3 linked regions of the Aliamphritea hakodatensis genome follow. The main gene of each other region encodes a partner of the protein of the gene in region 3 in a complex. Links are inferred from orthologs where the notes say so. Each region holds a gene or a part of one and is shown on either strand. Other genes may lie near its edges.

Evidence for each region. The genes of interacting proteins can lie anywhere in the genome.
Region 1: the proteins of accD (region 3) and accA are in contact, whole or in part, in a solved structure (PDB 8UXZ), measured with the Escherichia coli proteins. The link is inferred for Aliamphritea hakodatensis from one-to-one orthologs.
Region 2: the proteins of accD (region 3) and accB are in contact, whole or in part, in a solved structure (PDB 8UXZ), measured with the Escherichia coli proteins. The link is inferred for Aliamphritea hakodatensis from one-to-one orthologs.

The regions. Positions count from the first base shown.
Region 1 is NZ_AP025281.1:822,233-829,611, reverse strand. The notes cover bases 2,947-5,757. They hold accA (acetyl-CoA carboxylase carboxyl transferase subunit alpha), read right to left. Parts: upstream 4,924-5,757; coding sequence 3,970-4,923; downstream 2,947-3,969. Other genes in these bases: dnaE (DNA polymerase III subunit alpha), read right to left, coding at 5,047-5,757; tilS (tRNA lysidine(34) synthetase TilS), read right to left, coding at 2,947-3,924. Also shown: eno (phosphopyruvate hydratase), read right to left, coding at 1-737; pyrG (CTP synthase), read right to left, coding at 765-2,396; more of tilS, read right to left, coding at 2,548-2,946; more of dnaE, read right to left, coding at 5,758-7,379. UniProt on the Escherichia coli protein: Component of the acetyl coenzyme A carboxylase (ACC) complex. First, biotin carboxylase catalyzes the carboxylation of biotin on its carrier protein (BCCP) and then the CO(2) group is transferred by the carboxyltransferase to acetyl-CoA to form malonyl-CoA.
Region 2 is NZ_AP025281.1:1,278,964-1,286,280, forward strand. The notes cover bases 2,947-5,695. They hold accB (acetyl-CoA carboxylase biotin carboxyl carrier protein), read right to left. Parts: upstream 4,673-5,695; coding sequence 4,220-4,672; downstream 2,947-4,219. Other genes in these bases: accC (acetyl-CoA carboxylase biotin carboxylase subunit), read right to left, coding at 2,947-4,196; aroQ (type II 3-dehydroquinate dehydratase), read right to left, coding at 4,708-5,151; PCI15_RS05850 (DUF2333 family protein), read left to right, coding at 5,544-5,695. Also shown: tRNA dihydrouridine synthase DusB, read right to left, coding at 1-118; PCI15_RS05825 (DUF3426 domain-containing protein), read right to left, coding at 286-1,767; prmA (50S ribosomal protein L11 methyltransferase), read right to left, coding at 1,771-2,664; more of accC, read right to left, coding at 2,853-2,946; more of PCI15_RS05850, read left to right, coding at 5,696-6,575; upp (uracil phosphoribosyltransferase), read left to right, coding at 6,880-7,317. UniProt on the Escherichia coli protein: This protein is a component of the acetyl coenzyme A carboxylase complex; first, biotin carboxylase catalyzes the carboxylation of the carrier protein and then the transcarboxylase transfers the carboxyl group to form malonyl-CoA.
Region 3 is NZ_AP025281.1:2,797,974-2,805,316, forward strand. What follows is about bases 1-2,775. They hold accD (acetyl-CoA carboxylase, carboxyltransferase subunit beta), read right to left. Parts: upstream 1,933-2,775; coding sequence 1,069-1,932; downstream 1-1,068. Other genes in these bases: folC (bifunctional tetrahydrofolate synthase/dihydrofolate synthase), read right to left, coding at 1-954; trpA (tryptophan synthase subunit alpha), read right to left, coding at 1,966-2,769. Outside these bases: trpB (tryptophan synthase subunit beta), read right to left, coding at 2,808-3,992; PCI15_RS12965 (phosphoribosylanthranilate isomerase), read right to left, coding at 4,012-4,692; tRNA pseudouridine(38-40) synthase TruA, read right to left, coding at 4,917-5,759; PCI15_RS12975 (FimV/HubP family polar landmark protein), read right to left, coding at 5,800-7,343.

The DNA of each region.
Region 1 (7,379 bases), 2.0 Mb from region 3 along the record:
TCCAGCGCCAGAGTAACGTCTTTACCCAGCTCATAACCGGCATTGGCAACCGCATCACGGATCACAACCAGCGCTTCTTCGTTAGAGCCCAGGTTAGGCGCAAAACCACCTTCGTCACCCACAGCAGTACTCAGACCTTTAGCCTTCAGAACCGCCTTCAGCGCATGGAAGATCTCTGCGCCGCAACGCAGTGCATCAGCAAAGTTATCCGTTGCAACCGGCTGAACCATGAACTCCTGGATATCAACATTATTATCCGCGTGCTCACCACCGTTCAGGATGTTCATCATTGGCACAGGCATAGAGAACTGGCCGGCAGTGCCGTTCAGGTCAGCAATGTGCTCATACAGCTCAACGCCTTTGCTGATCGCGGCGGCTTTAGCTGCTGCAAGCGACACAGCCAGAATAGCATTTGCACCCAGGTTGGCTTTGTTTTCAGTGCCATCCAGCGCCAGCATTTTGTTGTCCAGCGCACGCTGATCAGCAACGTCCATGCCAACCAGACTGTCACGGATTTCACCGTTAATAGCAGCAACCGCTTTCAGAACACCTTTACCCAGGTAACGTGATTTATCGCCGTCACGCAGTTCCAGCGCTTCACGTGAGCCTGTAGAGGCACCGGAAGGCGCACAGGCAGATGCCTGCTGGCCAGTGCTTAGAATCACATCCGCTTCAACGGTTGGGTTACCACGGGAATCAAGCACTTCGCGAGCTTTGATATCAGCAATTGTTGCCATTAATAGAACTCCAATATTACTTAGATATTACTTTTCCAGATCTGCCTGGATTAAGGCAGCTTCGATAAACCCACGGAACAGGCCATGGCCGTCACGCGGAGTCGATGTAAATTCAGGGTGGAACTGACAAGCGACAAACCATGGATGATCCGGCACTTCCACAACTTCAACAAGCTCGCCGTCAACAGAACGGCCGGCAATGACCAGGCCAGCCTCTTCCAGCTGCGCAACGTAGTTGTTGTTCACTTCATAACGGTGACGGTGACGTTCTTTAATTTCTGTCGCACCGTATGCAGCGGCAGATGTAGTACCGTCTTTCAGGTGACAAACCTGCGCACCCAGACGCATCGTACCGCCCAGGTCATCGGCATTACCCCGTAATTCAGTGACACCTTCTTCAGTCATCCACTCGGTAATCAGACCGATCAGCGGGTTCTTCGCATCCGCATCAAATTCTGTACTGCTGGCATCTTCAATACCGGCAACATGGCGTGCATATTCAATCACAGCTACCTGCATACCCAGACAGATACCCAGGTATGGCACCTTGTTCTCACGGGCATACTTAACCGCAGCGATCTTACCTTCCACACCGCGCTCACCGAAGCCACCCGGTACCAGGATTGCAGATACGTCCGACAACAGGTCAACGCCATCACGCTCAACCTGCTCAGAATCGATATACTTAATGTTTACCTTGGTACGCAGCTCGATACCCGCATGGGAAATCGCTTCAATCAGCGACTTGTAGGCATCCAGCAACTCCATGTACTTACCCACCATCGCAATGGTCACTTCACGGTGCGGGTTCAGCTTGGCATCAGCTACACGGTCCCATTCGCTCAGGTCAGCAGCCGGGCAATCCAGGTTAAAGCGCTCGATAACGATCTGATCCAGGCGCTGTTCGCTCAGCAAACGCGGGATCTTATAGATGGAATCAGCATCCGGCAGAGAAATCACTGCACGCTCTTCAACGTTGGTAAACAGAGACAGCTTACGGCGGGAACTGGCAGGAATAGCAAAATCAGAACGGCATACCAGAATATCTGGCTGAATGCCGATTGAGCGCAGTTCTTTAACCGAGTGCTGCGAAGGCTTAGTCTTAATTTCACCGGCAGTCGCAATGTAAGGCACCAGTGTCAGGTGCATGAACATTGCGCGATTAAAGCCCAGTTCAACCTTTAACTGACGCACCGCTTCCATGAACGGCAGTGATTCGATATCACCAACCGTGCCACCGATTTCCACCAATGCAATATCGGCATCACCGGCCCCGTCAATCACACGGCGCTTAATTTCATCAGTGATATGCGGAATAACCTGAACAGTACCGCCCAGATAATCACCACGGCGCTCTTTACGCAGTACGTGCTGATACACCCGGCCGGCGGTAAAGTTATTACGCTTACCCATAGTGGTGCGGATAAAACGCTCATAGTGGCCCAGATCCAGATCCGTCTCAGCGCCATCTTCGGTGACAAAGACTTCACCGTGCTGAATCGGGCTCATCGTGCCCGGATCGACGTTAATATAAGGGTCCAGCTTAAGCATGGTGACTTTAAGCCCCCGCGCTTCAAGAATTGCAGCCAGTGAAGCGGATGCGATGCCTTTCCCCAACGAAGAAACAACACCGCCAGTGACGAAGATATAACGCGTCATGTGGAACCTGTATATGGTCGTAAACTTGGATAACGCTGTTTAATCAGCCATTCCGTTAAGGAATATTTTTTTCACGCAATAAAAAATACCGGCCGGAACAGGTATTAATGAGTGGCTAGCAGTCTGATTAAAACAGCAACATAAGATGGGGCTACAGGGTACCAGAATCACTGCCGGCAAACAATGCAGCGGGCTGCCAATCTAGCCAGAAAGGCGGCTTATTTTCAGCTTCACACCAGCTCTGACAGATACAGATTCCCGGGACCGCTACAATTTCGTCCCCACGGACACACACCGGCCAGTGATCCCGCTGCCACGGCGGCACACCGGCTTCCTGAAACAAATGCTTTAACGACTTCCCCGGCCGGCCTGACGGATGACACCTGTCGCCCTCCCGACGATTGCGAACTGACACTCCGGCCAGCCACAGGTCCGGACTGGCGGCCGATTCAGTCTTTAACAGCAGACGACCACCCGGATACCGCTCAGGTGCCGCCAACACATCCACCAGCAGAGCACTCCATGGCGGACAGCTCATCATCGCTTCGATAAATAAACGGTTGCGGTAGCGGCGGATAATCCGGTCACCCAGTATCAGTTCCGGCTGCCGGTCGCCGGCCACAGTCATTAACGTTCTGAGACTGTCCAGCTGTGCGGCAGTGAGCTGAACGCCTGCGCACCGGCACCAGTAACGTAACAGATTTGCCTGACGCCGCTCCGACAACAACTGCAGCTTATCAACCTGCAAGCTGTTTTCGGCTAAGCAATTCTGAAGATCCGACTGAGCAAATTCTTCCAGCAGCGCTTCGGCATCTGCCAGATGACCGGCCGCTGTCTGAAGGCGCGCACTGACTCCGGACCAGCGCCCGGCCAGCAGAGGCAACACCTGCTGGCGCAGAAAATTTCGGTCATACTGAAGATCCCTGTTACTGGGATCTTCTACCCAGCACAAACCTTCTTCCTGCGCCCACTCTGCCAATTCATTGCGGCTGATATCCAGCAGCGGCCTGAATAACAGGCCTTCACCAAGCGCACGTTGCCGCGGCATTGCAGCCATCCCCCGCACCCCTGCGCCCCGGAATAAACGGAACAGCAGCGTTTCAGCCTGATCATCACGGTGATGCGCCAGCAATACACAGGTATTCCGGGACGACACCTGCTCAAATACCTCATAGCGGGCATTTCTGGCAGCCGTTTCAACACTGCCCGGTTGCAAACACACCCTTTCAGCATGAAACGCCAGCCCACGCAGTTCAGCCTGACGGGCACAAAAGAGCTGCCACTCACCGGCTTCCCGCTGGAGCTGATGGTTAATATGCAATACCGTTAACTGCTCCGCGGGCAAACAGCGGCTGGCAAGCTCCAGCAACACCATTGAATCCAGACCGCCACTGAGGGCAATGATCCAGTGATGAATACCGGACTGATGTGCCAGTTGCTGCTCAAAGCGTTGCATGAAGGTATCGCCGGTCATCTTGCCCATATACAGGTCTCTGTCTGTGTTGCTGGTAATTGTAACCTGAAACAAAAAAACCGCCGGGGATACCGACGGTTTTTTTATAGCAGACAGAGCTTACTGATCAATACCGTAAGACATCAGGCGCTGATAACGACGCTCCAATAGCTCTTCGGTGTTGAATTCATCATGACGGGCCAGCGTTTCCATCAGGTGTTTCTTCAGGTTAGCAGCCATCAGACCGTGATCACGGTGCGCACCGCCCAGAGGCTCATCAACGATCTGATCAACCAGCCCCAGTTCAGACAGACGGTCAGATGTCAGGCCCATTGCTTTAGCAGCATCCGGAGCACGTTCCGCACTCTTCCACAGGATTGATGCACAGCCTTCCGGCGAAATAACTGAATAAGTGGAATAACGCAGCATCAGCAACTCATCACAGACACCGATCGCCAGTGCGCCACCGGAACCGCCTTCACCGATAACGGTAGAAATAATAGGCGTTTTCAGACGGGACATAACCGCAAGGTTGTAAGCAATCGCTTCACTCTGACCACGCTCTTCTGCACCGATCCCCGGATACGCACCCGGTGTATCAATGAAGGTCAGTACCGGCATATTGAAACGTTCTGCCATTTCCATCAGACGCAGGGCCTTACGATACCCTTCCGGACGTGGCATACCGAAATTACGGCGTACTTTTTCTTTAACCTCACGGCCTTTCTGATGACCGACCAGCATAACAGGGCGCCCTTCCAGACGGGCAATACCACCGACCAGCGCCTGATCATCTGCATAGTGACGGTCACCGTGCAGCTCTTCAAAGTCATCAAAGATGTGCTTAACATAATCAAGCGTATACGGACGCTGAGGATGCCGCGCCAGCTGCGAAACCTGCCACTCACTCAGGTCAGAAAATAAAGACTCAGTCAGGCTGCTGCTTTTTGCCTGCAACTTGCTGATCTCTTCTTCAATATTCAGTTCGTTGTCATTACCAACCAGACGCAACTCTTCGATCTTCGCTTCAAGGTCAGCAATTGGCTGTTCAAAATCCAGATAATTGGGATTCATGCGTAACGTATTCCGTTTGTTTCTATATCGCTGCCGGGCGTGTCCCGGTAACGGAAAAAAATTCTGCTAAGTGTACCCGTACATGGAATTAAGAACCAGTATCAGGCGTCACTTAGCGGCGATTTAATAACAAACAGACACAGCATCACCACCAAACTGATCCTTCAGCTTCAGTAACACCTCATCTGTCGGTTCCACTTTCCAGTCATCCCCCAGATACACCCGTGCAGATGCATCTTCCCGGCTGTACTGCAAAGCGACACTCACGGCAGAAGCGCCTTTCGCCCCTTCGAGTAACTGCTCAAGAACCTTAAGCTGACGTTCTTTCAGCTGATCTGCCTGACAGTTCACCTGTATATGCGATGCATACCGGGCTCTGGCCTGAGTGATATCAATGACTTTACTGGCCCGAACTTTAGTCCGGCCTGAATAATCATCGTGTGCAATTTCACCTTCGACCAGCAGGATCGCATCTTTGTTCAGCAGATGGCGATGCTCATCAAAACTGTCACCGAAAAGCGTAATTTCTATCCGGGACGTCCGGTCATCCAGTGTAATAAAGCACAGCGGATCACCCTTCTTGGTTTTCTTCATCCGGATATCTACCACCAGCCCCAGCATTTTCTGTTGCTGGCCCCGGGCCGGCTGTAACTCAACGATTCGCTTGGAAATAATATTCGGCAATTCTGACTCGTATTCGTCAATCGGATGACCGGTTACATACAAGCCGAGGGTATCTTTCTCACCCTGCAGACGCTCTTTATCCGTCCAGCAACGCAGCTTCATGTAGTCTGCATAAGGGTCACGGGGATCTTCGGCTTCCATATCACCGAACAGATCAAACATACCGGCACTCTGATTGCGCTCACTCTGATCAGCTGCTTTCAGCGCTTCAGGAATGGCAGCCCACAGCTGGGCACGGTCCGGACCGAGTTTATCCAGTGCGCCACAGCGAACCAGGGCTTCCATAACACGTTTGTTGATCTTCTTACTGCCAACCCGTTTACAGAAGTCAAAAATATCCTTAAACGGGCCCTCCTGACGGGCTTCAACAATCGACTCAATCGGGCCTTCACCCACGCCCTTTACCGCCCCCAAACCGTAAACAATTTCACCGTCATCATTCACGGTAAACATATATTCGCCACAGTTCACGTCCGGCAGTACCAGTGGCAACTCCATGGTCCGGCACTCTTCAATGAAGATCACCACCTTTTCGGTGTTCTGCATATCAGAGGACAATACCGCTGCCATGAAAGGCGCAGGATAATGCGCTTTCAGCCAGGCCGTCTGATAGGACACCAGTGCATAAGCGGCGGAGTGAGACTTGTTAAAACCATAACCGGCGAACTTTTCCACCAGATCGAAAATATTACCGGCCAGATCCCGGTCAATATTGTTATTTTCCGATCCTTCAAGAAACGAAACCCGCTGCTTGGCCATTTCTTCGGGTTTCTTCTTACCCATCGCCCGGCGCAGCATGTCCGCACCACCCAGGGTATAGCCTGCCATCACCTGAGCAATCTGCATTACCTGCTCCTGATACAGGATGATGCCGTAGGTAGGCTCCAATACAGGCTGCAGGCTCTCTAACTGGTAATCCGCATGGGGGTAGGCAAGCTCAGCTAAACCGTGCTTTCGGTTAATGAAGTCATCTACCATGCCGGACTGCAGCGGCCCCGGACGGAACAGCGCTACCAGTGCGACAATATCTTCAAAGCGGCTTGGTTTCAGCCGGTTTACCAGATCTTTCATACCGCTGGACTCAAGCTGGAAAACCGCCGTGGTCTCAGCGGACTGCAGCAAATCAAAAGTAACTGGGTCTTCCAGGTCAATCAGCGCGATATCCAGCGGCTCTTCGCCGCTTTTCGCCCGAATCCGGTCAATGGTCTTTACCGCCCAGTCGATAATGGTCAGGGTCCGCAAACCCAGGAAGTCGAACTTAACCAGTCCGGCCTCCTCAACATCACCTTTATCAAACTGAGTAACCAGCCCCTGCCCATGCTCATCACAATAGGTGGCGGCAAAGTCTGTCAGCTTGGTCGGGGCAATTACCACACCACCGGCGTGTTTACCGACGTTACGGGTAACCCCCTCCAGCTTATAGGCCATGTCCATGATTTCCTGCGCTTCTTCGCTGGACTCCACAAACTCACGCATCATCGGCTCTTCTTCCATCGCCTTGCTGAGCGTCATGCCTATTTCAAAAGGGATCAGTTTGGACAGTTTATCCGCCAGACCAAATGCCTTGCCCTGCACCCGGGCAACGTCCCGCACCACCGCCTTTGCCGCCATGGTACCGAAAGTAACAATCTGAGATACCGCATCACGGCCATAGGTTTCTGCGACGTAATCGATAACCTTATCGCGGTTATCCATACAGAAATCGATATCGAAGTCAGGCATCGATACCCGCTCTGGGTTCAGGAATCGCTCAAAAAGCAGATCGTATTCCA
Region 2 (7,317 bases), 1.5 Mb from region 3 along the record:
AAGCCGCCATCCCCGCTCCTAACTGTTTACACAGTTGCCGGAACGGTAGGTCAGTGACGCCTGCCATTGGTGCCAGGATGACCTGACTGTCAATGGTATGGTTTCCGATCTGAAACATCTGCCAACCCTGAACCTGAAAGAAATAGCATTACCCTGACTGCGTGCAGTCGCGGGTTTCGTGCTGTCTGGAAGGCGGACAATAATACCTTTATGTGGCAGGCGGGCCAAGCAGTTTTTGATGCTTTTTTAACCGTTTATGGTGTTGCAAAGCAGCAAAAAATACGCTTACAGCCGACGGTTTGTCAGGCTGGAGGGGTGCAGGCTGACTTCATAGCCCACTGCAGCACGTCCGGGATTGAGAACATCCAGGTGGACCTGGATGCTGTGTTCGAGCGGCATTCCTGAGGCGTCCAGAGACACTGAATTCAGGTATTCAGCCGGCTGGAATGTCCGTCGGTTGATGATGCTGCCGTTACGGTCGGAAAATGCCAGTCTGATGGCCGGGAAGGCCTGTTCAAATGCCGCCTTATTTCTCAGCAACATACTGATTGTTATCACACCCTGATAGTCCTTGTGCTCCTGCACAATTAACTGCTCGGTTATGATGTCCGGTACATTCTCCGGCACGGCTAACCGGCAGTCGATCTGTTCGCAGACAGGTTTGTAGAGTTTGGTCAGCGCTGGCTGGCGAATCAGGTCGTTACGTTCGAACCACATGAACTGTAGCAGCAGGCAGCTCAGTGCCAGGAAGATAATCAGTGCCTGTGAAAGGGTTTTGCCCGGTGGCTGATGTGTCGCCCGGATCATGACCGGTTCTGTCTGTTGAGGGACGAAGTCGCTGTCTTTATCTTCGGTGTCGGGGTGAAGTGCCAGAATGCTGCTGTGCTCAACGGGTGCTGAAGCGGTAACGGGCTGTGGTGCAGGTGCCGGGTCCGTCGCCGTCAGGGGGTTGCTGGCATTGCGTAACAGCTCCTGCAGTTTTTTTTCAGCCGGGTTCAGGTAGCCGTGTTCCTGGTCTCTGGCCTGATAGCTGGTTTGGTGGCGGTGCAGCGCCTGCCGGATTTTCTCGGTCTGCGCGCTTTCATCTGCCGAACGGGTGTCTTTTAAGGGCGCGGCGTGTGTCTGCTGCGGGCTATCCTGAACACCGGCGGTCGCTGTTTTTCCGGACGGCTCAGGTTGTGAAGGCTGTTTGCCCTCTTGTTGTGTACTGGCAGATTGTTGTTTGCGCTCTGGGCCCGGGGGCTGAGAATGGTTTTGTTCGGCAGGGCTTGCCCGATCGTTGTTTGCCGGCGTGTCTGGCTGCGGCTGGACGGATTTGGCTTGCCTTATATGCAGGCTGACCGGCAGTTCTGAAACAGGCGTTGTTGCTGTCGCCAAAGGTTGTTCTGGCGTTGCGGCTTCCTTTTGTCCGGATGAGTCGGTTGTGACTTTTTTGGGGCTGCTGTTAAACAGTGCCTGCACCGGCTGGTCAAGGTCTAGAGGCTGTGGTGTTTCCGGCTGTACAGGTTTGCGGGCCGGAATAAAGGCTTTGGGAATTGCCGGACGCGACGACGGTTTTTCCTGAGCCGGTGCTACAACGGAGGACTGGGTGGCCGGTTCCGGTGTTTTTGCCGGTTTGGGCTCAGGTACTTTGCACAGTTCAGCATTAAATACTTCCAGACAGGTACCGCACCGTACCTTGCCGTGGGCTATTTTTAATTGTCCGGCGGTAACCTGAAAGCGAGCTTTACAGGCCGGACATGCTGTAATCAGGCGCTGCTGCTTCACGGTTTATCGCTTAATTCCGGTAATGCGGATCCAGCCTTCGCGTTCGCTGACCGGGTCCAGAATAAAGTCGTTGCCGTAGGCTGCCCGGATTTCTTCTTCCTGATGGGCCAGTAAGCCGGATAAAACCAGTTGTCCGCCGCTGCGGGTGTGTTTGCTGAGTGTTGGCGCGAGTTCGACCAGCGGACCAGCCAGAATATTGGCAACCAGTACGTCTGCTTCGTGTTCCGGGGTTTGTTCCGGTAAATAAACCTGCATACGGTCTTCGGTCAGGCCGTTACGGTTCAGGTTATCCTTGCTGGCTGTAAGCGCCTGTACGTCGATATCGACAGCGGTAACACGGGTAGCACCCAGCAGCAGAGTTGCAATTCCCAGAATGCCGGAGCCGCAGCCGTAATCGGTGACCTGTTTGTCATTCAGTTCCAGGCCGTCAAGGAATTCCAGGCACAGCGCGGTTGTTGGGTGGGTACCGGTGCCAAATGCCAGGCCCGGATCGAGCATCAGGTTGACTGCCTGTGGGTCAGGCACGTCTTTCCAGCTCGGGCAGACCCATAAGCGTTTGCCAAACTGCATTGGCTGGTAGTTGTCCATCCATTCCCGTTCCCAGTCCTTGTCTTCCAGAATTTCTGTCTTGCAGGTTGGAAATTCGCGGTCAGGAAACTGATCCTTATGTGCCTGCTGCAGAAAGTTCAGGGTTGCGTCCAGATCATGATCGGCTGAAAACAAACCGGTCAGTACTGTGTTGCTCCACAGGGGTGTAGTGCCCAGATCAGGTTCGAAGATTGGCTGGTCGGCCTGATCAGTAAAGGTAACCGCAGCGCAGCCGGCTGCCAGTAAAAGATCTTCGTAAGGTTCGGCGTTCTCAGGGGAAACATCCAGTTTGATCTGCAACCATGGCATGACGGGTCTTCCTGTATTCGGGTAAGCGGTACCGGTAAGCATATAGTATGGGCTTTAACCGTTACAGCTCAGTTACCTGGGGTGATGCGGTGCGCTGACCGTCATTCGGCGGATATCGCCTGGGGAGGTAACCGGGTTAATGCGTAAAACTGCAGGCAGCGGGTGTCCGCTGCCTGCATATACCGGGATCAGTCGAGTCCCAGTTTCTTTTCCAGATAGTGGATGTTAACCCCGCCTTCAGCGAAGTTCGCATCGCGGACAATATCCTGGTGCAGCGGAATGTTGCTCCTGATACCGTCGATCAGCATTTCATCCAGCGCGATTTCCATACGGCGCAGGGCCACTTCACGGGAATCTCCATAGGTGATCAGTTTAGCGATCAGAGAGTCGTAATGTGGTGGTACGCTGTAACCGCTGTACAGGTGAGAGTCTACGCGCACACCAATGCCGCCCGGGGCATGGAAGTGGGTGATCTTACCAGGGCTTGGCATAAAGGTGACCGGATCTTCTGCGTTGATACGGCATTCCACTGAGTGACCTTTCAGCTCGATATCTTCCTGCTTAATGGTCAGTGGCAGGCCAGAAGCAATGCGCAGCTGTTCTTTTACGATATCCACACCGGTTACCATCTCTGATACCGGGTGTTCTACCTGAACACGGGTGTTCATTTCAATGAAGTAGAAACCGCCGTTCTCGTACAGGAATTCGAACGTACCGGCGCCGCGGTAGTTGATTTCCAGACAGGCGTCGACACAGCTCTGCAGTACCTGAGCGCGGGCTTCCGGATCCAGGTGCGGAGCAGGTGCTTCTTCAACTACTTTCTGGTGACGGCGCTGCAAGGAGCAGTCGCGATCGTACAGATGAATTGCATTGCCCTGGCCATCAGACAGAACCTGAACTTCAACGTGACGTGGGTTTTCAAGGAATTTCTCCATGTAAACCGTATCATCACCGAAGGCGGCTTTGGCTTCAGCTTTAGTGACGTAAATAGCATTCAGCAGGTGCGCTTCGTTGTGAACAACACGCATACCGCGACCGCCACCACCGGCAGCAGCCTTGATGATTACCGGATAACCGATACGGCGTCCGATCGCCAGCACTTCTTCGCTGTCTTCCGGCAGTTCGCCGTCAGAACCCGGTACAGTCGGTACGCCGGCTTTCTGCATGGCTTCGATAGCTGATACCTTGTCACCCATCAGGCGAATAGTTTCAGCTTTGGGGCCGATGAATGCAAAACCGCTCTGTTCAGCACGTTCTGCGAAATCAGCGTTTTCTGCCAGGAAGCCGTAACCCGGGTGAATACCGGTAGAGTCGGTGACTTCAGCAGCGGCAATGATAGCCGGAATATTCAGATAGCTTTGCGGTGACGGAGCAGGGCCGATACAAACGGCTTCGTCCGCCAGGCGAACATGCATCAGGTCACGGTCTGCGGTGGAATGGATAGCAACAGTTTTGATGCCCAGTTCCTTGCAGGCCCGCAGGATACGCAAAGCGATCTCGCCACGGTTGGCAATGACTACTTTTTCTAACATATTGTTAAGATCCTGTGGCTGATTTATACGATGGTCACCAGAGGCTGATCGAATTCAACAGGCTGGCCGTCTTCAACCAGAATGGCTTCAACAACACCGGACTTGTCTGCTTCGATCTGGTTCATCATTTTCATTGCTTCTACGATGCAGACAGGGTCGCCAGCCTTAACGGTAGAGCCTACTTCAACGAATGCAGGAGACGTTGGAGACGGAGAGCGGTAAAAAGTACCTACCATTGGCGATTTAAGTGCATTGTCGTTGCTTGGTGCGGCAGCAACCGGCGCAGGCGCGGCGGCAGGTGCAGCAGCAACAGGTGCGGCAGGTGCAACAGCAACAGGTGCAGCAGCAACCGGGGCAGCAACCAGGTTAGAACCGCGGCTGATGCGTACGGATTCTTCACCTTCTTTGATTTCAATTTCGTTGATGTTTGATTCTTCCAGCAACTCGATCAGTTTTTTTACTTTGCGAATATCCATGCTAATGCAGTGCTCTATTTAGTAAATTCAGATGATTAGGGTTTTTCCAGACGGCTGATGGCCGACTGCAGTGCTAATTCGTATCCCTGGGTGCCCAGACCGCAGATAACGCCAACAGCTACATCAGATAGATACGAGTGGCTGCGAAAAGTTTCTCTGGCGTGTACATTCGAAATGTGAATTTCGATGAAGGGAATTGCGACCCCCAGCAGCGCATCACGTAAAGCCACACTGGTGTGGGTGAAAGCCGCCGGGTTAATAATAATGAAGTCTGTCTGTTCGTCGCGGGCCTGGTGAATCTGGTCAATCAGAACGTGTTCAGCATTGCTTTGCAGAGATTCCAGCTGGTGGCCGCTCTGCAGGGCAAGTGACTGTAAACGCACGTTGATGTCCTGGAGTGTGGTGGTACCGTATACCTCAGGTTCCCGGGTGCCGAGAAGGTTAAGGTTGGGACCGTTCAGAACAAGGATTTTAGCCATTAAATTGCCTTAGTGACGCGTTATTCAGACTTCAAAAGCGTTCAGGGTTGGGGTTCCGGACCCCTTAAGACTGGCTAGTGTGCCGGAAAAGAATGGGGCTGTAAACAGTTCCTGTATTTATTGTGTTTTGTCTGCCAGTTTGCAGAAGTTGTCAGTGCTTTCTGTACATTATTTGACTAGTTGACTGGTTCCGGCGGGCAGTTAAGGCCCTGTTTATACAGATAGAGTTAAGCCTCATGCTGTAAATTTCTGACCGGGTGGACAATTTATGCTGCCGACAGCGTTTAGAGGTGCCTGCCGGTTAACGTTAATAAATGTTAAGGAACATTGACCCGGTGTCGGATATCATAGATATTGCGCGCGATAACGCGACTTATTAAGAGGGCTTCAGGATGGAATGGTTACAGCGGACGTGGTTACGTCTGTGGGATAATATGACCGCAGTTACACTGGGTATCAAAGGCGTTGGGGTCGTTATAGCGGCTCTGGTAGTGTATCTGGTTGTCGCGACCGGTGTAGGAATGTACTGGAGCCTTGAGCCTGCCCCGTTCGATGTGCGCTCCGAAGTGACAGAAGATGGTCAGGCACCGGTTGTGGGCACAGCTACCCTGAATGCGCTGGTGGGAATTACCGAAGTGTTGCTCGATAAGCCGGGCGGATACTTATACAACGACCGTATGCCGCCGGGACTCTGGCTGGATAACATTCCCAACTGGGAGTTCGGTGTGCTGGTTCAGGCGCGGGATATGGCCCGGGCATTACGTAAGGATTTCAGCCGTTCTCAGTCCCAGTCCACAGAAGATCCTGATCTGATTGAAGCTGAGCCGCTGCTACATTTTGACAATAACAGCTGGTTGCTGCCTGCGACGGAATCTGAATACCGTAAAGCCGTAAAAGCACTGTTAGGGTACGAGGCGCGTCTGGCACGTAACGATGATGCTGCACAGTTCTATGCCCGTGCGGATAACCTGCGGGGCTGGCTTGCGGATGTATCTACCCGGCTGGGCAGCCTGTCACAGCGTTTAAGTGCCAGTGTCGGGCAGAAGCGTGTGAACACGGATCTGGCCGGAGATAATGAGGCACGTCAGTCGACTGCAGCAGCAGGCGAACTGGAAATCAAAACGCCGTGGATGGAAATCGATGATGTCTTTTATGAGGCCCGCGGTACGTCCTGGGCGCTGATTCATTTGCTGAAAGCTGTGGAGCAGGACTTTGCGCCGGCGCTTGAAAAGAAAAATGCACTGATCAGTCTGCGCCAGATTATCCGTGAACTGGAGGCAACCCAGTCAACAATCTGGAGTCCGGTTATCCTGAACGGTACAGAGTTCGGTTTCCTGTCGAATCACTCACTGGTCATGGCGTCTTATATTTCCCGGGCGAATGCGGCGATCATTGATTTACGTGATTTGTTATCTCAGGGATAACATAACTTCTGTACTCTGTTCTGTGTCACGGTGATGTGCTGCAGAATCGACTATCCTTAAAGCCGGCTTATTTAACAGCCGGCTTTTTTGTTTTGATCTGACGGTAAAATTCTGACTAATTGGTAAGACATTTGCTGCATTTGTCAGTATCATGCCCGGCTAATTAATGTTACCTGTTTGCTGACTGATAAAGCGCGCCAGTTTTTGCCCTGCTTTCGGGTGTCAGTGCGCTTGCCTGTTTGTATCCGGGCGGAACAGGTAACGGCTGTGTCGTTTAATTTTTATGATTTCTGGTGAGAACAACATGCGTGTTAATGAGATAAACCATCCTCTGGTAAAACCCAAATTGGGCCTGATGCGGGCAGCAAGCGTTAGCACCCGTAGCTTCCGTCAGCTGGCGGCAGAGGTAGGCTGTTTGCTGACCTATGAAGCGACCAAAGATCTGGCTACTGAAACGTATCAGCTGGAAGGCTGGTGCGGCGAAATTACTGCAGAGCGTATCAAGGGTAAGAAGATTACTGTTGTGCCAATTCTGCGTGCCGGCATTGGTATGCTGGACGGCGTACTTGATCTGGTGCCAAGCGCAAAGATCAGTGTGGTCGGTCTGTACCGGGATGAAGAAACTCTTCAGCCTGTGGCGTATTTTGAAAAGCTGGCCCATGACATTGATGAACGTATGGCGCTGATCATTGATCCTATGCTGGCAACGGGCGGCTCAATGAATGCCACCATTGATATGCTG
Region 3 (7,343 bases):
AACGTATTCAGCTGCTTGCGGATTATGCGCCACATCCAGCGTATACTGACAGCCGTGGCGCTCTATGCGCTGCAAGCGGCCGGTCAGCGATGCTGCTGCCAGGCTGGCCGCAAGCTCACCTTCCTCAGGCGACACCCCAAGCAACTGCAGTACTTGGATCACAACTGCCGCATTTGGTTTCGGTAAATTTATATCCGGCAACCCTTTATAACTGACAACATCACCAGTGGCAGACTTCCCCTGCCAGTCCCAGCGGCCGTCAGCGTGTTCAGTCAGCTGAAAATCATCGCCGCGGGCGCACAGTTCAGCGCCAATTTCAGCGGCGTAATCGAGCAGCATTTTCGGCGCATCCGGATCACCGCATACCGCCGGCCGTCCGCTTCGGTATATACCGGCTTTCTCATAACCGATTTTTTCGCGGTCATCACCCAGCCAGTCAATATGATCGACAGCGACCGTTGTAACCACAGAGATATCCGCATCGACAATATTGATTGCATCCAGGCGACCGCCCAGTCCGACTTCCAGCAGCATGACATCCGGCTTGGCATCAGCAAACACAATCAGAGCCGCCAGCGCATTGTATTCAAAGTATGTCAGCGAAGTATCACCGCAGGCCGCATAAATACGTTCGAACGCACTTACCAGCACCTCATCCTGCGCCTGCTGACCGTTCAGCTTGATCCGCTCGTTGTAACGAAGGAAATGAGGCGAAGTAAAGCAACCAACGGTTTTGCCTGCATCACGCAATGCCTGGTCCAGCATCGCAACCGTTGAGCCCTTACCGTTGGTGCCGCCAATAATGACAACCTTCGAGACCGACAGATCCAGATTCAGCCGCTGGTAGACTTCATTAAGCCTTTCAAGACCAAGCTCAATTTCACTGGGATGGGACTGCTCAATCCAGCTCAGCCACTGCGCCAGATCTTTTTTATTTGCTGTTTGCTCAGACATACTCACTGCCATCAGTTACGACCTGAAAACGGTCTGCAATGCTAAAAAACCATTAAAAACAAGAAAGCCGACTTGCTAAGCAAAATCGGCCTTCGAAGTATTCGCCTCTGCAACTTATGCTGCCGGCTTACCCTGCATCATACGCAGAATAGAAGATAAACGGTCGCGCATCTCGCCACGGTTAATAATCATATCAACCTGACCGTGTTCCAGCAGGAACTCACTGCGCTGGAAGCCTTCCGGTAACTTCTCACGTACCGTTTGCTCAATAACCCGCGGACCTGCAAAGCCAACCAGGGCACGGGGTTCACCGATGTTCAGGTCACCCAGCATTGCCAGACTGGCAGATACACCGCCGTATACAGGATCAGTCAGCACAGAAATGTACGGTACGCCTGCATTTTTCAGCTTTTCAAGTGCCGCACTGGTTTTCGCCATCTGCATCAGGGAGAAAAGAGCTTCCTGCATACGCGCACCGCCACTGGCAGCAAAACAGATCAGCGGAATACCCTCTTCCAGCGCCACATTAGCAGCACGCACAAAACGCTCACCAACCACAGCACCCATTGAGCCGCCCATGAAGCGGAACTCAAATGCAACCGCCACAACCGGCAGGCCGTTCACTTCACCGCGCATCGCAACCAGCGCATCTTTCTCACCGGTATCTTTCTGCGCAGCAGCCAGACGGTCTTTATACTTTTTAGAATCTTTAAACTTCAGACGGTCAACCGGTGTCACCTCTGCACCGATTTCCTGACGTCCGTCTTCGTCCAGGAACATTTCCAGACGTGGACGCGCACCAATCCGCATGTGGTGATCACACTTCGGACAAACGCTCAGATTCTTTTCCAGTTCCGGGCGGTACAGTACCGATTCACACTTTGCACACTTCTTCCACAGACCTTCAGGAATGTTGGTACGTTTCTTCTCTGAAGAACGCGCCAGAGAGGGAACAATTTTTTCCAGCCAGTTACTCATTATGACTCCACTAACCGCATTTCTTCAGCGGGCTTATTTATCCATGGCCTGACGCATGCTACCGGTAATTGCAGCCACTGCTTCAGGAATCTTATCTTGCTGATCAGCCAGTTCGGCGATCTTATTAACCAGTACGCTGCCGACGATTACACCGTCAGCAACTTCAGAAATTGCCCGGGCAGACGCATCATCACGGATACCAAAACCCACACCCACCGGCATATCTGTATGCTTGCGGATGATATCCAACCGGCTTGCCACGTCATCAACATCCAGACTGGCAGAACCGGTCACACCTTTAACCGACACGTAATACACATAACCACTGCCCGCGGCACAGATTTTCTCTATGCGGGATTCAACAGTCGTCGGTGCCAGCAGGTAAATGACATCAATGTCTTTAGCCTTCATCAGCGGGCCGAAATCAACCGCTTCTTCTGGTGGCAGATCGACGGTCAGTACGCCGTCGACACCGGCGTCAGAAGCAGCCTGAGCAAATGCCTCATACCCCATTACTTCGATCGGGTTCAGGTACCCCATCAGTACGACCGGAGTGGTCTGATCTGTCTTACGGAATTCAGCTACCACCGCCAGCACATCCAGCAGGCTGGTGTTGTGACTCAAGGCCCGTTCACACGCCAACTGGATAACAGGACCGTCAGCCATCGGGTCAGAGAAGGGCACACCCAGCTCAATAATATCTGCGCCGGACTCTACCATCGCATGCATTAACGGCAGCGTAACACCCGGGGCCGGATCGCCGGCAGTAACGTAAGGAATCAGTGCCTTACGACCTTCTGCCTGCAACTTTTCAAAACAGGAACTTATACGACTCATAATATTCAGTACTCTTTCGCTGTCTGCGTAAACCGCTGTTAAACCTTAATACCATCAATCGCAGCAACGGTATGCATATCTTTATCACCCCGACCTGACAGGTTGACCAGTAAAACCTGATCTTTATCCATCGTCGGTGCCATCTTCATCGCCTGAGCAATTGCGTGGCTGGATTCCAGTGCCGGCATAATGCCTTCAACCAGCGTCAGACGGCGGAAAGCGTCCAGCGCTTCGTCATCGTTGATCGCAGTATATTCAGCACGGCCAATATCCTTAAGATAAGAATGCTCAGGACCGACACCCGGGTAATCCAGACCGGCAGACACTGAGTGCGTGCCAAGGATCTGACCCGCGTCATCTTCCATCAGATAGGTACGGTTACCGTGCAGTACGCCCGGACGTCCGGCAGTCAGTGGCGCAGCATGCTCACCGGTTTCCAGACCGTTACCGCCCGCTTCCACACCCACCATACGCACATCAGCATCTTCAATAAACGGATGGAACAAACCAATGGCATTGGATCCACCGCCAACACAGGCAATCAGCGCATCCGGCAGTTTACCGGCCTGATCAAGACACTGTTTACGGGCTTCACGACCAATAACAGACTGGAAATCACGCACCAGTTTCGGATAAGGATGCGGGCCTGCAGCGGTACCGATAATGTAGAATGTATTATCAACATTGGTTACCCAGTCACGCATGGCTTCGTTCATCGCGTCTTTCAGGGTTTTGGTACCGGAGCTGACCGAAATAACCTCAGCACCCAGCAATTTCATACGGTAGACGTTCATCACCTGACGGCGGACATCTTCCTCACCCATGTAAACCTGGCACTGAAGCCCCAGACGGGCAGCAACTGTGGCACTGGCAACGCCGTGCATACCGGCACCGGTTTCAGCAATGATCCGCGGCTTACCGGTGTGCTTGGCCAGCAACGCCTGACCGATGGTATTGTTCACCTTATGGGCACCGGTATGGTTAAGGTCTTCACGCTTCAGGTAAATCTGCGCGCCGCCCAGCTCACGGGACAAACGCTCCGCATGATACAGTGGCGACGGACGGCCAACATAATGTGCCAGATCGCGGTCAAATTCTTCCTGAAACTTAGGATCAGCCCACAGGGTTTCATAAGTATGTTCAAGATGCTGCAATGCAGCCATCAGGGTCTCAGATACATAACGACCACCGAAGTCACCGAAGTGACCACCCTGATCAGGCATCTGCTTTGCGATTGCAAGTTCAGCTGTAGTTGGCACGTGCCACCTCACTCATAAAGGTATTGATTTTCTCAGGCGACTTTCGCCCCCTGACTCGCTCTACCCCGCCACTGACATCAACCGCAAACGGGCTGACCTGGGTGATAGCACGATAAATATTGGACCCGTCCAGACCACCCGCCAGAATTAAAGGCTTAGGAAGATCTGAAGGTATACGTTGCCAGTCAAAGCTTTCGCCGGTGCCGCCGGGCACCCCTTTGCGATAAGCATCCAGCAGAATTGCCCGGGCCGAGGGGTACTCAGCAGCAGCCAGACTGACATCAATGTCAGCGGACATACGCAGGGCTTTGAAATAAGGACGGCTGAACTGCTCGCAATAGGCGGCGGTTTCTTTGCCATGGAATTGCAGAAGGTCTATCTGAGTCAGTTCAACAACAGCGGCAACATCCTCTGCTGGCGCGTCAACAAAGAGCGCAACCGTGGTAACAAAGGGAGGAAGCTGGCGAATAATCTCCGCCGCAGTTTCAGGACTCACGTAGCGTGGGCTTGGCGCATAAAATACGAACCCCAGCGCATCAGCACCTGCGTCGATGGCCATAAGCGCATCTTCAAGACAGGTAATACCACAGATTTTCACCCGGGCTGCCGTACCGGATCCAATGTTATTATGCTCTGAATTGCCAGTAGCCGTTTCAACCGCCAACTGCAGCTCTCCTGCTTGTCTGTTACACAGCCTGCCAGACAGGCTCAAATCATGAATACTGTACAATTCGCACACAAGCTGCGTGCACATCACACAATAAACTTATATCTAATTATGAAGCCGAACATACTACCAGATAGATCCGCCAAGCACAGCCCCAAGACGCGTTTCAGACAGGAAAAGAAACAGCACACCTGTACCGGCTGGCTCAGCGTTTTTTCTGACTAGCAGGACAAAAAATACGGTCCAAGATCAGACACCGGTAACTCATATTCTGCCGGATACTTCACATCAACAAAGTACAGACCAAACGGCGGCGCAGTGACGCCGCCCAAACGGCGATCTTGTGCCTCAAGCACTTCTTTTGCCCATACCGGCTCGGCCTCACCCGCCCCGATCGTCATCAGCACACCGGCGAAGTTACGGATCATATGATGCAAAAAGGCGTTCGCCCGCACATCCAGAACGATCAGATCCCCTTCACGGTATACATTGAACTCCCGGACGTCCCTTACCGGACTTTTTGCCTGACAGCCCACCGCCCGGTAGGAAGTAAAATCGTGTTTGCCGATCAGGTGCTGAACCGCCTCGCGCATGGCATCGACATTGAGGCTTTTATACGTCCAGGTCACCCCTTTATTCAATACCGCAGGCTTCACCTTAGCGCTGTATATAAGGTACCGGTAGCGCCGCTCAAGCGCAGAAAAACGGGCATGGAACGTGGCATCAACTGGCTTGGCCCATTTAATGGCTATATCATCAGGGAGCTTGGTGTTTGTTCCCATCACCCAGCCGCGAACATCGCGCTTCGCATAGGTATCAAAATGAATAATCTGATAGGTACCACTGACCCCGGCATCTGTCCTGCCGGCACAGACCACACTGACGGGTTCGTTGGCAATCTTACTCAGAGCGGCCTCAACCTCAGCCTGAATGGTCGGCACGTTATGTTCCGGCTGAATTTGCCAGCCCCGGTAGTTTCCACCGGCATACTCTACACATAACGCAAAACGATAAGGGGCGACTTGCGTCGCCCCTTCTTGCTGGGTGTTATCCCGTTGTGACATAAATTCTTACTTACTTTCCAGAGTGCTTAAAATCCTGTCCTCAGACAAGCGATTCCAGCAGAGAGTTCGCTTCCTGCTTTTGATTATCACTGCCTTCCTGCAGAATTTCAGCCAAAATATCTTTTGCACCGTCGACATCTTCCATATCGATGTAGGCACGGGCCAGATCAAGCTTGGTCTCAACTTCATCAGCGCCATCCAGCAGGCTGATACCGTCAAGACTCTCATCACCGCCAGCCGGTAACGCACTGTCATCACCACTGAGCAACGCTTCGAGTTCGGAATCAAGATCTGCATCCAGATCCGAAGAGAACGTCGCTTCCAGCTCGTCTGCAGCAGAGCCACCGGTAAATGCTGTTTCATCCAGCACCACTTCATCATTTTCGGCAACCGCTTCTTCAAGCAGGCTTTCAACTTCAGGATGAACGGCCACATGCTCAGGCACAGGTGAAGCAGCTTCCGGCGCTGAAGACTCACCTAACAACTCATCCAGTGACACCATATCACTGTCGTCTTCATCTTCCGGCAGCGGATCTGCAGACTGAAGATCAGCCATAAGATCATCAATATCAACTGACTCATCTTGCGCGGCAACCGGCGCTTCCGGCGGCGCATCATTCAGCAGTGAATCAAGATCAACCAGATCTTCATCCTCTTCAGCGGCAGACAAATCAAATTCAAGCTCATCGCTGTCATCAGCAACGGCCTCAGCCACCGCTTCAGGCTCATCATCCGGCAAAGCCTGCGGCGTAAACTCCAGATCATCGCCACCCGCTTCCGCAAGGACATCGTCCAGATCAGCTATATCATCTTCGGTATCCTGAGCCAAAGGTTCAGCGGTGAATTCCAGCTCATCATCATCGATCTCAGCCAGAACATCATCGATTGAGGCGTCATTACCCTCATCAAGAATGGCATCCAGGGCGTCATCAACCTCCGGCCCTGCCAGCTCTTCAGACAGCTCATCGACTTCAGGCTGTTCAGCAGCCGCAGCAAACGGCTCGTCAATATCCATGTCCAGATCCAGATCAAACTCATCGTCTGCAGGATCTGCTGCTGCCGTGACAGCAGCCGGTTCAACGGCCTCTTCCACATCAGCGATATCCAGTTCAGCCAGATCCGCATCCAGGTCATCATCACCCAGCCCCAGATCGAACTCCTGATCATCAATTGTTTCATCCAGCGGATCAGCGTCAGGCGCTTCCAGCGGGTTTTCTGCAAAGCTGTCATCAAGATCCATTTCCAGATCCAGCTCAGTCAGGTCTTCAAGATCATCCAGATCAACATCATCTGACATTGCCACCAGTTCTTCAGCCTCGTCCGGCACATCCGCATCAGCGTCTGCAACTGACTCAGCGTCTGCAGTCACGGCGTCTTCAGTAGCTTCCGTAACATCACCGATATCGGCTTCAGCATCTGCCACCGCCTGCTCAAGCTCACTGCCCGCTTCTTCATCTTTATCTTTACGGCGACGCAGGAAGAAAATCAGCCCGGCAATCAGCGCCAGCAATCCGGCACCGCCGGCGGCAATATACAAACCAAAATCTTTCAGCACTTTCATGATGGTCGGCACTAAACCGCTTT